2 regions of the Cytobacillus sp. Hm23 genome follow, and region 1 is predicted to be linked to the other one. Evidence: a T-box and tRNA genes for the amino acid it is inferred to sense, from the RefSeq annotation. Region 1 holds a T-box; the other holds one or more tRNA genes.
What was found. A T-box is a leader RNA that pairs with one kind of tRNA and senses whether it is charged. The one in region 1 lies ahead of ileS (isoleucine--tRNA ligase), so its partner is inferred to be a tRNA-Ile.
Positions count from the first base shown of each region.

Region 2: it has a tRNA-Ile gene. The T-box ahead of ileS (isoleucine--tRNA ligase) is inferred to sense a tRNA for this amino acid. The anticodon was not compared.

Region 1 is NZ_JBPXRQ010000038.1:29,107-37,448, forward strand. It holds gene ACSVDA_RS19250 (cell division protein SepF) at 2-448, shown strand; gene ACSVDA_RS19255 (YggT family protein) at 455-721, shown strand; gene ACSVDA_RS19260 (YlmH family RNA-binding protein) at 793-1,566, shown strand; gene ACSVDA_RS19265 (DivIVA domain-containing protein) at 1,687-2,178, shown strand; T-box leader at 2,245-2,486, shown strand; gene ileS (isoleucine--tRNA ligase) at 2,855-5,623, shown strand; gene ACSVDA_RS19275 (TraR/DksA family transcriptional regulator) at 5,770-6,072, shown strand; gene lspA (signal peptidase II) at 6,195-6,659, shown strand; gene ACSVDA_RS19285 (RluA family pseudouridine synthase) at 6,659-7,567, shown strand; gene pyrR (bifunctional pyr operon transcriptional regulator/uracil phosphoribosyltransferase PyrR) at 7,766-8,305, shown strand.
Region 2 is NZ_JBPXRQ010000006.1:53,223-61,564, reverse strand. It holds partial or broken gene ACSVDA_RS05445 (transposase) at 1-571, opposite strand, end outside; gene ACSVDA_RS05440 (DUF1189 domain-containing protein) at 733-1,506, opposite strand; gene ACSVDA_RS05435 (Na/Pi cotransporter family protein) at 1,795-3,420, shown strand; gene ACSVDA_RS05430 (DUF456 domain-containing protein) at 3,844-4,326, shown strand; tRNA gene ACSVDA_RS05425 (tRNA-Ile) at 4,370-4,443, shown strand; gene sodA (superoxide dismutase SodA) at 4,706-5,314, shown strand; gene ACSVDA_RS05415 (MFS transporter) at 5,644-6,936, shown strand; gene ACSVDA_RS05410 (peptidoglycan D,D-transpeptidase FtsI family protein) at 7,031-8,342, shown strand, end outside.

The sequences.
Region 1 (8,342 bases):
TATGAGCATAATGTCAAAGTTTAAGAACTTTTTTGCACTTGAAGATGAATATGATTATGTTGATGAGCAAGAAGAATATGAGCATGATGATGAAATAGACGTATCGAAACAGCCAAAAGCGGCTAATCAGAAACAAAATATTGTGAGTTTACAGAGCGTACAAAAATCTTCTAAAGTCGTATTAATTGAACCAAGAGCGTATAGTGAAGTTCAAGATATTGCTGATCAATTAAAAAATAGACGTTCTGTTGTAGTAAATTTACAACGAAACCAACATGACCAAGCAAAAAGAATTGTTGATTTTTTGAGTGGGACAGTGTATGCTCTCGGTGGGGATATACAAAAGGTAGGATCTAATATTTTTCTATGTACGCCAGATAATGTTGATGTTTCGGGAACAATTTCTGAGTTGTCAATTGATGAAGACTCTTTAGGACAGAGGTGGTAAACTTATATGGAACTATTACTTAGTATTATTTTATTTGCAGTAGATATATATTTTTATGCTCTTTTTATTTACATATTAATGTCTTGGTTTCCAAACGCAAGAGAAACAAGTATCGGTCAAGTTTTAACTTCTATTTGCGAACCTTACTTGGAACCATTTAGAAAAATAATCCCACCTCTTGGTATGATTGATATATCACCAATCGTTGCAATTCTTGTATTGCGGTATGCAAGTTTTGGTTTACAGTATTTGTTTAGCTCTTTTATACTTTAATATAGCAGTATAGATGTAAGGAATCTTTCTTAGATTCCTTTTTCTTACGCAAGATAAGGACTGAATTGCACATGAATATTTACCAACATTTTCGCAAAGAGGAGCACAATTTTATAGACCAGGTGATAGAATGGAAGAATACAGTTCAAAATACGTATAGCTATAAACTCACTGACTTTTTAGACCCTAGAGAACAAGAAATAACCAAATCTATTGTAGGTGAGAATCAAGATGTTCACGTGGAATTATTTGGTGGTGCTGAGTGGACCGAAAGGAAGAGGGCGCTTATCTATCCTGATTATTATGTTCCTAGTGATGATGACTTCAAACTTGCTGTTTTCGAACTTGGATACCCTGAAAAATTTGTAACGATTGAACACCCACAAATGCTAGGTTCGTTAATGGGGCTAGGGATGAGAAGAGCTAAATTTGGTGATGTAATTATACAGGATCGTGTTGTTCAATTCGTCGTCGCAGAAGAGGTCGAAAACTATATACAGTTGAATCTCCAATCAGTTGGTAAGAGTAAAGTCTCAGTTAAAAGAATTAATTTATCAAGCATAGTAAACCGTAAGGAATTGTGGAGAGAAAATGTAGCGACTGCATCCTCACTTCGTCTAGATATTATGATAGCAACAATATTCTCAATTTCTAGACAAAAAGCTCAACAGCTTATTAAAAATGGTCTTGTTCGCATGAATTGGAAAATGATCGAGCAAACTTCATTTGAATGTAAAGAAGGGGATATCATCTCTGTACGTGGAGTTGGTAGAGGGAAACTTTTGTCAATTGAAGGTAAGACAAAAAAAGAAAAATGGCGAATTGTCGTGGGAATACAAAAATAAATTGGGAAAAGAGCAGGAATTATTAATAATATGTCGAATAACTTAAAAAAACATTTACGTAGTGTATAACAAGAGTTTTTCGTCATAAAACATACATACGACTTTGTGGAGGTGGCATATGTGCCTTTAACACCATTAGATATTCATAATAAGGAATTTAGTAAAGGATTCCGAGGTTATGATGAAGATGAAGTAAATGAATTTTTAGATCAGGTTATTAAAGATTATGAAATTGTAATTAGACAAAAAAAAGAATTAGAAGACAAGGTTACAGATTTAACTGAGAGAATAAACCATTTTACAAGTATTGAAGAAACACTCAATAAATCAATCGTTATTGCTCAAGAGACAGCAGAGGAAGTTAAAAGAAATGCTGAAAAGGAAGCAAAGTTAATTGTTAAGGAAGCTGAAAAGAATGCTGACAGAATAATTAATGAATCACTTTCTAAATCTCGTAAGATTACCTTGGAAATAGAGGAATTGAAGAAGCAATCAAAAGTATTTAGAAATCGTTTTAAAATGCTCATAGAAGCTCAACTTGATATGCTTCAACATAACGATTGGGATAGTTTAATGGAGTATGAAGAAGATCCACAATCAGTTGTGAAATAGGAAAACTGGACTTGACTAACTGAAGCACGATAGCATATAATTTCTAAATATGTGTCATAACTTTAAATGTAGACCATGATAGGGACAGTAATTCTTTAACGAGTTTATTATAAAAAGCGAATCGAGGACGGTGGAAGCTCGATATAAACAAAAGGAATGAACATCACCCTTGAGTTCCTAGCTGAAATTATAAAGTAAGCGATGGCGTTTATTCACGTTACGAATAGAAAGCGGACTAATTGTTTTTTGTATTATAACAAGTAACAGTCTACAAGGGTGGTACCGCGGGAGACCTTCTCGTCCCTATTTAGGGATGAGAAGGTCTTTTTTTAGGTTCTTATCGCTACTTCGTGTTATTATAAGGCTTTTTTCGTAAACTTTAGTGCTTTTTGTTACTTGAATTTGATTAACTAATGTGGATGATATGATTATTATTGTTTAAAGAAGAAAAGGTATCCATAACGTTAGTTATATTCATGTATAGCTCTTATTACGAAAAGCAACAATTAATGTGGAAGTTTCTTATAAAAAAGCCATCTATGTAACGTATTGTGCATACTAAAGAAGACAATGTTTCACCACGAATGCTAGTTGTATGCTTTTATAGCGAAAAACAGTTACATATGGAAAACAGCTTTTTAGTAATTATTTTATGTTATTTTTGGAGGAATGGAAAATGGAGTATAAAGATACCTTACTTATGCCGAAAACAAGCTTTCCAATGCGTGGAAATCTTCCGAATCGAGAGCCACAAATTCAACAGCAATGGGACGAGCAACATATATATGAAATGGTTCAAGAAAGAACAAAAGATAGACCATTATTTGTATTACATGACGGCCCTCCATATGCAAATGGTGATATCCATATGGGGCATGCTTTAAACAAAATATTAAAAGATTTTATTGTACGCTATAAATCCATGAACGGTTATAATGCGCCATACGTGCCAGGTTGGGATACTCATGGTTTACCTATAGAAACAGCACTAACAAAAAATAAAAAAATAAAACGTAAGGAAATGAGTGTTGCTGAATTTCGTAAGCTCTGTGAAGAATATGCGTATAAACAAATTAATAATCAACGCGAGCAATTTAAACGCTTAGGTGTTCGTGGAGATTGGGAAAATCCGTATATTACATTAGAGCCTGCTTATGAAGCACAACAAATTAAAGTATTTGGCGAAATGGCTAAAAAGGGCCTAATTTATAAAGGCTTAAAGCCTGTCAATTGGTCACCATCAAGTGAATCAGCTCTTGCAGAAGCTGAGATTGAATATAAAGATAAAAGATCACCTTCTATTTATGTAGCATTTGAAGTGAAAGATGGGAAAGGGGTACTCCAAGGGGATGAAAAAATAATTATTTGGACAACGACACCTTGGACACTTCCTGCAAATCTTGGAATTACTGTTCATCCTGATCTTGATTATAGTATTGTTCAAGCAGATGGACAAAAATATGTTATTGCAACTGATTTACTAGAAGCCGTACAAAATGAAATTGGCTGGGAGAATACGACAACAGTAAAATCCATAAAAGGACATCTTTTAGAGAATGTCGTTGCTGCACATCCATTTTATGAGCGTGATAGCCTTGTCATGTTAGGAGAACATGTAACGACAGATGCAGGTACTGGATGTGTTCATACTGCACCTGGTCATGGGGAAGATGACTTTATAATAGGAAAAAAATACGGTTTAGATGTACTTTGCCCTGTAAATGAAATGGGTTATATGACTACTGAGGCACCAGGCTTTGAAGGGTTGTTCTATGATCAAGCGAATAAGCCAATTACTGAGAAATTAGAGGAAGTTGGAGCTTTACTCAAACTTACCTTTATCACTCATTCATATCCACATGACTGGAGAACAAAAAAGCCTACAATATTTAGAGCAACAGCACAATGGTTTGCTTCAATAGATAGAATACGAGAAGATTTACTTAACTCAGTAAAAGAAACAAAATGGGTGCCGGAATGGGGCGAAACCCGCTTGCATAACATGGTGAGAGATCGTGGGGACTGGTGTATTTCTAGACAACGTGCCTGGGGTGTACCTATTCCTGTGTTCTATGGGGAGAATGGAGAGCCTATTATTACAGATGAAACGATTGATCATGTATCGAACCTATTTAGAGAGCACGGCTCAAATATTTGGTTTGAACAAGATGCAAAAGGCTTGCTCCCAGAAGGCTTTTCACATCCTTCTAGTCCAAATGGAAAGTTTACAAAGGAACAAGACATAATGGATGTATGGTTTGATTCAGGATCTTCTCATCAAGCCGTTCTCCTCGAAAGAGACGATCTACAACGTCCAGCAGATTTGTATTTAGAAGGGTCTGACCAATATCGCGGTTGGTTTAATTCTTCCTTATCTACATCTGTTGCGGTTACTGGACATGCTCCATATAAAGGTGTATTGAGCCATGGCTTTGTGCTTGATGGAGAAGGTAGGAAAATGAGTAAGTCTATCGGGAATGTCGTCGTTCCAGAAAAAGTAATGAAACAATTAGGTGGCGATATTCTACGCTTATGGGTAGCTTCAGTTGATTATCAATCAGACGTTCGAATCTCAGATGCTATATTAAAGCAAGTAGCTGAAGTATATCGCAAAATTCGTAATACATTCCGCTTCTTATTAGGGAATTTATTCGATTTTGAACCAACTAAAGACACAGTGGCATATGAAGATTTAAGAGAAGTTGATCGCTATATGCTTATTAAACTTAATAAAATCATTAACAAAGTGAAGAAATCTTATGAAACATATGAATTTGCGAGTATTTTCCACGATGTTCACAATTTTTGTACGATTGATTTAAGTTCATTCTATTTAGATTTTGCTAAGGATATTTTATACATTGATGCACCAAATGATATGAACCGTCGTGCTATTCAAACAGTCATGTATGAATCATTATTAGCACTTACGAAGCTTGTAGCACCTATACTACCTCATACAGCAGACGAGGTATGGTCGCATATTAATACAGTATCAGAGAAAAGTGTGCAGTTAGTTGACATGCCTGAAGCAACAGAATTACAAAATGCTACACAAATTGAAGAGAAATGGGATGCATTTATGTCACTTCGTGACGATGTATTAAAAGCATTAGAAGTGGCTCGGAATGAAAAAGTGATAGGTAAATCATTAAATGCTCATATTGCATTATATACTACTGATGAGACTAAACATCTTTTAAATGCTATCGAAGAAGATGTAAAACAACTATTTATCGTTTCAGGATTTGACATTGCAGGAATGCTAGAAGATGCACCAGCGAATGCACAAAAATTTGATCAGACTGCAATTGTTGTATCACCAGCTGAGGGAGAGACGTGTGAACGCTGTTGGGTTGTTTCTCAAACAGTAGGTGAGGATAAAGATCATCCAACGATTTGCTCAAGGTGTGCAACGGTAGTTAAGGAACATTATACTGAATAAATGAAGAACCTTAGCAGTGTGTTATCTGCTAAGGTTTTCTTTGTTTTACGTTTATGTAATGGAAAAATGTAGTTTACAGGATATATTGTAAATAAGCATATACTATTGTCATCAAACAACTGCTTCGTATCTTAGGAGGTTTATGTATGTATGAACAAACAGCAGAGATAAAAGCAGAATTAGAGCTTGCAAAGTTGGAACTAGAAGCAAGGTTAGGACAAGTGGATAAAGATGACGAATATACATTAAATAATGAGAAACATATGGAGATTATACATTACGTCAAAGAAGACCTAGATGATGTAAATAGAGCATTAGCGAAAATTGATTTAGGCCTTTATGGCTTATGCGAATCAACAGGTAAAAGAATCCCCCTAGACAAACTGCGAATTTTCCCGACTGTTAGAACAATTGATGAAGTAAATTATCCAAACAATTATATACATTAATATATAAACGTATTATTTTAACAATAGCATCATTAGTGAATATATTATTATGAATTCATTGTTTCTTTTCAAGACAATATGCTAAAATGCAGAAGTACATTATATTTCATGGAGGTACTTCTGTGTATTATTATATCTTAGCATTTATCGTTATTTTAATGGATCAAGTAACAAAGTGGATGATTGTTACGAAAATGGAGTATGGTGATCATCTACCAGTTATAGAAAATTTTTTATACATAACTTCACATCGTAATAGAGGGGCTGCTTGGGGTATTTTGGAAGGACAGTTGTGGTTCTTTTATATTGTCACAACGATTGTCATCATTGGCATTATTTATTATATGAAAAAACTCCCTCAAACACAGGTGTTGATACGTGTTGCACTTGCATTAATGCTTGGAGGAGCAATCGGTAACTTTATTGACCGCCTGTTTAGAAAAGAAGTTGTTGATTTTATTAACTTTACGAATATTTTTAGTTATGATTACCCAATTTTTAATATAGCTGATGCAGCATTAGTTGTAGGAGTCATACTGGTAATTATCCATACACTACTAGATGGACGAGAGAAGGAGAAAAATTAATGGATGTTATTGAGTTAATTGTAACAAATGAACAGCGTAACGAAAGGCTTGACAAAGTGATTTCAGAGCATGAAAATGAATGGTCTCGTTCTCAAGTACAGCAATGGATTAAAGCTGGAAATATTACTGTTAATGACAAGAATGTTAAGCCCAATTATAAATGTAATATAGGGGACGCTGTGAAAATAACTGTACCAGCAGCTGAAGAACTAGATGTGATTCCACAGGATATGGGTTTAGATATTTACTATGAGGATGCAGATGTAATCGTAGTTAATAAGAATAGTGGAATAGTTGTTCATCCTGCACCAGGACATATGGAAGGTACATTAGTAAATGGACTTTTAGCACATTGTACAGATTTATCTGGTATTAACGGCGTGCTAAGGCCAGGAATTGTTCATAGAATTGATAAAGATACATCAGGGCTTTTAATGGTAGCCAAAAATGATGTGGCTCATGAATCATTAGTCAATCAATTAGTAAATAAAACTGTCACACGTAAATACAAGGCAATCGTTCATGGTGTTATTCCGCATGATAAGGGAACGATTGATGCACCAATTGGACGAGATAAACGTGATCGTCAAAGCATGACAGTAACTGACGAGCATTCAAAAGATGCAGTTACGCACTTTAAAGTACTTGAAAGATTTAATGATTACACTTTAATTGAATGCCAACTTGAAACAGGAAGAACCCACCAAATTCGTGTTCATATGAAATATATTGGTTATCCTCTAGTTGGAGACCCAAAATATGGTCCAAAGAAAACATTGCAAACAAATGGACAAGTACTTCATGCAGCAATTCTAGGTTTTGATCATCCTAGAACGAATAAATATATTGAATTTGAAGCTCCTTTGCCTTCAGAATTTGTCACAGTATTAAATGAGATTAAAAAATAATATTGACATTACCTAACCGTTAATATATTCTAAATGTAGTTGCATACTAGATCTTTAACCCAGTCCCGTGAGGCTGAGAAGGATACGGAAATTTATTTAAGAGTAATTGTAGTAGCTCTACAATTATGAATCCTCTCGCCACAGGTGTGAGGATTTTTTTATGCTGTTGACCACCATTTATAATCAGAGGTGATAACGATGCAAAAAGCTGTAGTATTAGATAATCAAGCTATTCGCAGAGCACTAACTCGTATTGCACATGAGATTATTGAAAAGAACAAAGGTATCAACGATTGTGTCCTCGTTGGAATTAAAACTCGGGGTATATATCTTGTTAATAGGTTGGCAGAAAAGATTGAGCAAATCGAAGGAGACAAAATCGCAATAGGTGAACTAGATATCACATTATATAGGGATGATCTAACAAACACGACATCGAATAAAGAACCACTTGTGAAAGGTTCTCATTTACCGATAGATATTACAAATAAAAAGGTAATATTAGTAGATGATGTGTTGTTTACTGGGCGGACAGTTCGTGCAGCGATGGACGCGTTAATAGACGTAGGTAGGCCAGCTCAAATACAATTGGCAGTTCTAGTTGATCGAGGCCATAGAGAGCTACCGATAAGAGCAGATTTTGTTGGTAAAAACATTCCAACTTCTAATGCCGAAAAAATAGTTGTTAAATTAGACGAAGTTGATCAAGTTGATCAAGTAGGTATTTACGAAATTTAATCCCCTTTTTAAGGTTATCCTGTGAGATGACTAAGAG
Region 2 (8,342 bases), on a different contig from region 1:
GTTCAGCAGTTTCACGTTCAATTTCAGGAATGATTTCATTCTTAAGTAGCTCATTGTATAGCTGATTTGACTTTTTAATTAAACTTTCATGGTAATTCTTAATGGATTTCTTCCAGACGAACGTAAATTTATTCGCATTTGCTTCAATCTTTGTACCATCAACAAAAATCGCTTCTTGATCAATCAGTTTTTCTTCGATTAATTGGCAACGGAATTGGACAAAACACTCGCGAATTAATTCTTTCACTTCTGGTTGAACACGGAATCGATTGATTGTGCGGTAGCTTGGTTCATGTCCTTGAGCTAACCACATCATACGAATACTGTCTTTTAATAGGGCTTCAATTTTACGTCCAGAAAAGACCGATTGTGTGTATGCACATAAGATAATTTTAAGCATCATGCGTGGATGATAGGCAGGACAACCCTCATTTCGGAGAAATGGTTCGAACGCTTCATGAGGAATACTTTCAACTAAATGATGGACATGGAAGGCAATATCATTTTTTTGTAATTTCACTTCTAGATCTAAAGGCAAAACTAGTTGATTCATGATATAATTTTTAAACATAAGGACCCTTCTTTCTGATGAGATTTTGTGTGGTAACTTTATTTTATCAGAAGTAGTCCTTATTTTAATTCAAAAATAATCAAAGCCGGTGAAATTTTACTCGTCGTAAAATTTCACCGGCTTTTTCATATCAGAGTTGGGTTTTGTCCCAGCCTCTTTGTTTATTTCTTCGGATTAGGTATTTGTTGAATGGCTAATGACAAAATGATAACACTTATAATAACATTTAACACGAATTGTGCAGGAAGTACGACGTGAAAAGCACCCATTAAGGTGAAAAATAAAGTCGGGATTGTTACACTATATGCAGATAAAATCCACGAATGTCGATATGTAATCTTTTTTGTTAAGACACTATTTATGATCAACCCGATGAATGCGAGTAACGTAATGCCTAGAAATTTCATACCGCTAGAAAAAATATACATGATAAGAATGAAAACAGGGATGATAATTATTAATAATGAGTCTAATGTGTTGATGAAATTTAGCATATCATCACTAGAAAATGATATTTCCCCAAAGCTTGAATAATAAAATGATTGCTCATTGTCATTAGATACATATACAGCTCTGTTTTTTAGCAGCGCTAAGCCATCACCATCAATAATATTAACAGTGTCAATAATTGATATATTTTCACGACTATCGATGATTAACGAAAAATCATCTTTTGAAATGAAAATTGGTTCTTCGTCAAGGGTAGATAACTGACCATCTTCAATGTAAAAAGAAGGGAGGTCTGACTCAAAAAGCTCATTCACAGTATTAACACCTTTAGAAATATCACTGGCAATAAAATATGCTGTAGGTATAATAGAGATTAATGTTAATAAAAACACATATAAAATTGTTTTTCCTATACCTTGAAAACGAAATTTAGCTATATCATTAGTTGAGTATAAGCTTTTAACTAATTGTCTGAAAATAGACATCTCAATAATCCCCTTTATTTTCTTTTTCTCTATCATAATTATTTTAGCGTGGTGAAAACTATAAAACAACGTCTAATATGAATGGTCATTTAATAAGTTGAAATATTGCTTTTTCCAGTTATTTGCGATAAGCACTAGCAGAAATTGTCCACCTTTCATTCGATTGTTAAGCTATTGTAAATTCTTTATTAAAAACCTTTACAATTCTAATGTATTTCGTTAATAATTGTATAGGGTTTTGTAAGCTTGTGTCGAAACTAGTCAGATAATTTTTCGGAGGTAGAAAAAGTGGAACTTGATGTTCAAAAGATGATTTTTGAATTTATTGGTGGTTTAGGTATCTTCTTATTTGGGATTAAGTACATGGGAGATGGACTGCAAAAATCCGCAGGTGATAAATTAAGAGATATTTTAGACCGCTTTACGACCAACCCATTTATGGGTGTCTTAGCTGGTATTATTGTAACAGTGTTAATTCAAAGTAGCTCTGGTACAACTGTTATTACAGTTGGTTTAGTCAGTGCTGGCTTTATGACTTTAAGGCAAGCAATTGGTGTAATCATGGGGGCAAATATTGGGACGACTGTTACTGCATTTATTATCGGTATCAAATTGTCAAATTACGCTCTACCGATTATAGCAGTAGGGGCTCTCTTACTCTTTTTCTTCAAAAATAAGAAAATTCACAATTTAGGTCAAGTAGTATTTGGCTTTGGTGCACTTTTTTATGGTTTGAAACTAATGAGTTCGGGTATGAAGCCACTACGTTCACTAGAATCGTTTGCTGAGTTAACAGTGAACATGAGTGAAATTCCAATTCTTGGAGTAGCTATTGGAACTATATTTACTGTTATCGTGCAAAGTTCGAGTGCAACCATTGGGATATTACAGGAATTGTATGGTCAAGGTCTGTTGAGTTTAAATGCTGCATTGCCTGTTTTATTTGGTGATAATATTGGTACAACGATCACTGCGATATTAGCTTCAATTGGAGCATCAGTTGCAGCTAGGCGAGCTGCTCTGACACACGTATTATTTAATTTGGTTGGAGCAACCATATTTCTAGTTGGATTGAAGCTCTATACACAATTGGTTATTATGCTGCAAGAGGCATTTAATTTAAACCCAGAAATGACCATAGCATTCGCGCATGGAGCGTTTAATATAACGAATACGTTGATTCAATTACCGTTTATAGGTGTGTTGGCATATATTGTAACAAAACTTATACCTGGTAATGATTCGGTAGTGGAATATAAAGCTAAGCATTTGGATCCTAACTTTATTGAGCAATCACCATCTATTGCATTAGGTCAAGCGAAAGAAGAAGTTGTTAGAATGGGTGAGTTTGCTACTCTAGGTTTAGAAGAGTCACATAAATATTTAAATAGCAATTTGCAGAAACATGCTGATCTATCTATGCAACTAGAGAGTGCCATCAATAATTTAGACCGGAAAATTACTGATTATTTAGTATTACTCTCTTCAGCTTCATTGTCACAAAATGAATCAGAAGAGCACTCAGTGTTAATGGATACCGTACGAGATATTGAACGTATAGGTGATCATTTTGAGAATATTGTGGAGTTAGTTGATTATCAGCTATCAAATAAAGTGAAGATGACTGATTTGGCAAAAGCTGATCTAAAAGAAATGTTTGAATTAACAATTTCTACTGTGAAAGAATCAATTCAATCTCTTGAAGAAAACGATAAAGATTTAGCACGAGAAGTTGTGAAGAAAGAAGACAAGATAGATAAGATGGAACGAACATTGCGTAAAAAGCATATTTTACGATTAAATGAAGGCAAATGCTCTGGACAAGCTGGTATTGTATTTGTAGACATCGTAAGTAACTTAGAACGTATAGGTGATCACGCTGTTAATATCGCTGAAGCGGTATTAGGAGAGTAAAAATAATCATATAATCACAAGAGAGGTATGTTAGAAATCGAAATTGGATTTTTAATATACCTCTTTGTTATACGCTATTTTTCAATTCATTGTTCTTGTGATAAGAAATAAGCAAACATTATACTCTAACCTAGGCATCTAGCCTCCTGAATAGCTGTAACAAACAATATAAGCTCGTTTTTCTGTTGTATATTTATAAATTGCAACAATTATTGTGAAAGGCTGCCTTCACAATAATTGTTCCGTTCTTGAGATTTAAGCAAGTATACATCTCCGTTCGTGGCATCTTGCTGATTTTATACCGTCCATATTTAGTAAAAATAGCAACAAAGTTTAGGAACAGAGCCTTGTAAGTTAATTGACTAACATTAACAAACGATGCTAGTATGAAATTGCTATTAACAAGTATCAGGAGGCTTGGTGATGGAGTTATTAATTTGGATAATAGTGTTTTGCTGTTTTATCATTTCTTTTGTTGGTTTAATATATCCGATTATTCCAAGTGTACTTTTTATCATAGCAGGGTTCTTAATTTATGGGTTTCTAATTAGCTTTGAGCAATTTTCAACGTTATTTTGGATGATCCAAGGAACTTTTGTTTTGTTATTATTTGGTGCTGATTATGCAGCAAATCTAATCGGTGTCAAAAAGCTAGGTGGGAGCCAAGCCGCTGTATGGGGTAGTACAGTTGGCTTGTTAGTAGGACCTTTTGTAATACCAGTAGCTGGGATCATTCTCGGGCCATTTCTAGGTGCTGTTGTAGCAGAGTTAGTTGTGCACAAGAAAAATGTTAAAGAGGCGACAAAAATTGGCTTAGGGTCATTATTTGGATTTTTAAGTGGTGTAGTGGCAAAAGGGTTCATCCAATTTATTATGATTATATATTTTTTATTTACTGCTTTGTAAAAAGTTTTACAATGTTAGTATGGTTATATGGAGCTTTTGACATGGACCCTTAGCTCAGTTGGTTAGAGCTGACGGCTCATAACCGTCCGGTCGCAGGTTCGAGTCCTGCAGGGTCCATCTAAGCAAGCCTTTCAGGAATATATTGAAGGCTTTTTTTAGTTTGATTGAATGAGAAGAGTTAAAAATACATATAGTAAATTAGGGTTTGTTACAAGCAAATTAATTGAAATATTGTGGAAAATTTGCTAATCTATAAGCAACGGACTTAAGAAACATTCATGTTTATTAATTATGAAAATGAATGTTGCACAGTTCACATTTTGTGTTCAAAAGTCTATGATTGAACACAGTTCATTACATAATTTGAGGAGGAATTATTATGGCATTTGAATTACCAAAATTACCTTATGAATATGATGCATTAGCACCTCACATTGACAAAGAAACGATGACAATTCATCACACAAAACATCACAATGCATATGTAACAAATCTTAATGCTGCATTAGAAGGAAATGAAGAACTTCTAAGCAAAAGCATTGAAGATGTAATGAGTAACTTGGACGCTGTTCCTGAAGCTGCTCGTACTGCAGTACGTAACAATGGTGGTGGTCATGCGAACCATAGCTTATTCTGGACGATTTTATCTCCAAATGGTGGGGGCGCACCTACTGGTGAGCTTGCAGATGAGATAAACAATAAGTTCGGAAGCTTTGATAGCTTCAAAGAAGCGTTTGCAAAAGCTGGCGCTACTCGATTTGGTTCAGGCTGGGCATGGTTAGTTGTTAACAACGGTGAGCTAGAAGTGACGAGCACACCAAACCAAGATACTCCACTTATGGATGGAAAAACGCCAATTCTTGGATTAGATGTATGGGAGCATGCATATTACTTAAACTATCAAAACCGTCGCCCTGATTACATTTCAGCTTTTTGGAATGTTGTAAATTGGGATGAAGTAGCTAAGCTTTATTCAGCTGCGAAGTAAATAGTAAACACTCAAACAACAGAGGATACATTCTCTGTTGTTTTTTGTTATACAGTTTTACTTATGCTGTTTTCGGCATAAGTTATTGTCTTTCGTAATAAAAGCAACAGAGTTTACGAAAAAAGCCATTTTAATGTGTTTAATAAAACCAATTTATGTTACGTTTATTTCCCAACCTATTAATAGTGGTGTTCATGTTAAACCATAATTAATATAGCAACAGTCTTTTCCTGCTTCATATATGTCATTTTAAAAAGCCTATTTCTATATACATAACTAAATCGCCTAATTGGAAAACTACTTTGTAGATAAAGAAGGGGAGTTTTTCAATGTCGGCTTTACGCAAGTTAATTGGTGATGTGGATGTTAACAAGGATTTACTATTATTATTAATAATTGGAGGGCTGTATGCATTAAGTATTGCTTTATCAAATACATTCGTAAATGTGTATTTATGGAAGCAGTCAGGTCAATTTAAAGATTTAGGGATTTACAACTTATCAATTGTTATTATGCAACCATTAACATTTATAGTAGCGGGAAGATGGGCAAAGAAGATCGATCGGGTTCTCGTGCTAAGGCTTGGTGTAACATTTCTTGCAATATTTTTTATAGCCGTTCTTTTTTTTGGTGATCAAGCGTCTCGGTATTTAATCGTTCTTGGGGGACTGCTTGGAATTGGTTACGGGTTTTATTGGTTGGCTTACAATGTTCTTACCTTCGAAATAACTGAACCAGAAACACGTGATTTCTTTAATGGCTTTTTAGGAATTGTTACTTCATTTGGAGGGATGATCGGTCCAATAGCTGCAGGTTTTATTATATCTAGGATGGAAAAATTCACAGGATACACTGTTATTTTTTCAATATCTCTTGCATTATTTATCGGAGCTGTAATATTTAGCTTGTTTTTACAACCAAGAGCAGCAGAAGGTGACTTTGTATTAAAGAGGATCATCCAAGAACGAAGGCATAACAAGAATTGGGCAAATATTACAAATGCGCACTTTTTTCAAGGTGTACGAGAAGGAACCTTTGTCTTTGTTGTTTCTGTCTTAGTATTTATTACAACGAATAGTGAATTAGCTCTAGGGACATTTGGATTAGTAAATTCAGCAATTTCATTTGTTGCATATTATTTAGCAACGCGATTAATAAAACAAAAATATCGAAAAAAGGCAATCTTAATAGGTGGCTTGTTGCTATATATATCCATTTTTTTAATATTATTCCATGTCACTTATACAAAGCTCATCATGTATGCTATCGCCATCGCAATTGCTTATCCGATGCTTTTAGTTCCATACATTTCATTAACTTATGATGTTATTGGCAAGGGGTGGAATGCAGCACAAATGAGAATTGAATATATAGTTGTACGTGAGTTGTTTTTAAATGGTGGAAGGATTGTCTCCATTTTATTATTTTTAATCGCAGTATCTTTTTTTGATGAACAAGTAAGTATTCCTATCTTGTTAGCCATCATAGGTACCGGTCATGCGTTCATTTATCTTTTTATAAGAAATATCGAGTTTGTAGATGAAAAAAATGTAGAATCAAATAAACAAGCTGACGAATGTACTCAACAAGTTGGAAATCGAGAAGGTGGTTCATCTGTATAGTTGAATTGCCTTTTTCATATTTTAACAATGGAAAATTCAGCTGCTATTATATAAAATAAATATTAATGAAATAATTAATGTAGTAGGTGAATAAATGAAAAAGAAACAGAAAAAAAATAAAAATAAAAAGAAAAGGAATCATCTCCCATTTCGGTTGAATGTGCTATTTTTTATCGTTTTTTTACTATTTTCTACCCTGATTTTAAAGCTTGGTCTTACTCAGATCGTTTACGGGGAAGATTATAAACGTGAAATTGAAAAAAAGGAAGAAGTAACTGTTAGTGCATCCGTTCCAAGAGGGAAAATATATGATAGGAACGGTAATGTCATTGTGGATAATATACCGTTAAACGCGATTACATATACAGGTTTTCAAGGTACAACAGCGGAAGAGCGTCTCGAGGTTGCGAGAGATCTTGCAATATTTATTGATAAGGATACTGAAAGTGTAACTGAACGTGATAAAAAAGACTTTTGGCTGTTAACACACCCTGATGAAGCTTTAGAAAAAATAACAAAAGAAGAATTAAAGAAGGAAGATGACGGTGAACTTGAAGCAAAAGATATATATAAACTTCAGCTTGATAGAATCACTGAAGAGGAACTTGCCACAATAACTGGACAAGAGTTAGAAGTCTTAGCAATATATAGAGAATTTAGTGGATATGCTCTCACACCACAAATCGTCAAAAGTAGAAGTGAAAATGAGAATGATGAAGTTACTGAAGAAGAGTATGCAGTTGTAAGTGAACATTTAGCTCAATTGCCTGGTGTAGATACGACCACAGATTGGTTACGTGAATACCCATACGGTGATACCTTTCGAACAGTATTAGGAAATATTACATCTTCAAAGGAAGGATTACCTTCTGAAGTAGAAGACTATTATGTCGCCAAAGAATATAGTCGTAATGACCGTGTAGGTAAAAGCTATATAGAGAAGCAATACGAAGAAGTGTTACATGGACAAAAAGAGAAGGTAAAAAATATTACAGACAAGGCAGGCAATCCACTTGATCAGGAAGTAATTACTGAAGGTGAAAACGGTAAAGATCTTGTTCTTTCTATCGATATGGATTTGCAAATTGCTGTTGAAAAAATTATTGAAGAAGAATTATTAAATGCAAAAAGCAAACCAGGATCTGCATTTTTAGACCGTGCTTTTGTTGTTATGATGAATCCAACAACTGGAGAAGTACTATCATTAGCAGGAAAGCAATACACGACAAATGAACAAGGTGAAGTAGAGCTTTGGGATTATGCTATCGGTACCTTTCAAGAAGCTTTTGAAATGGGATCAACAGTGAAAGGCGCAACTTTGTTAACCGGGTATGAAACAGGAGTTGTTAGTCCTGGTGAGAGGGAATTAGACGAGGTATTATATATTAAAGGTTCTCCCCCAAAAA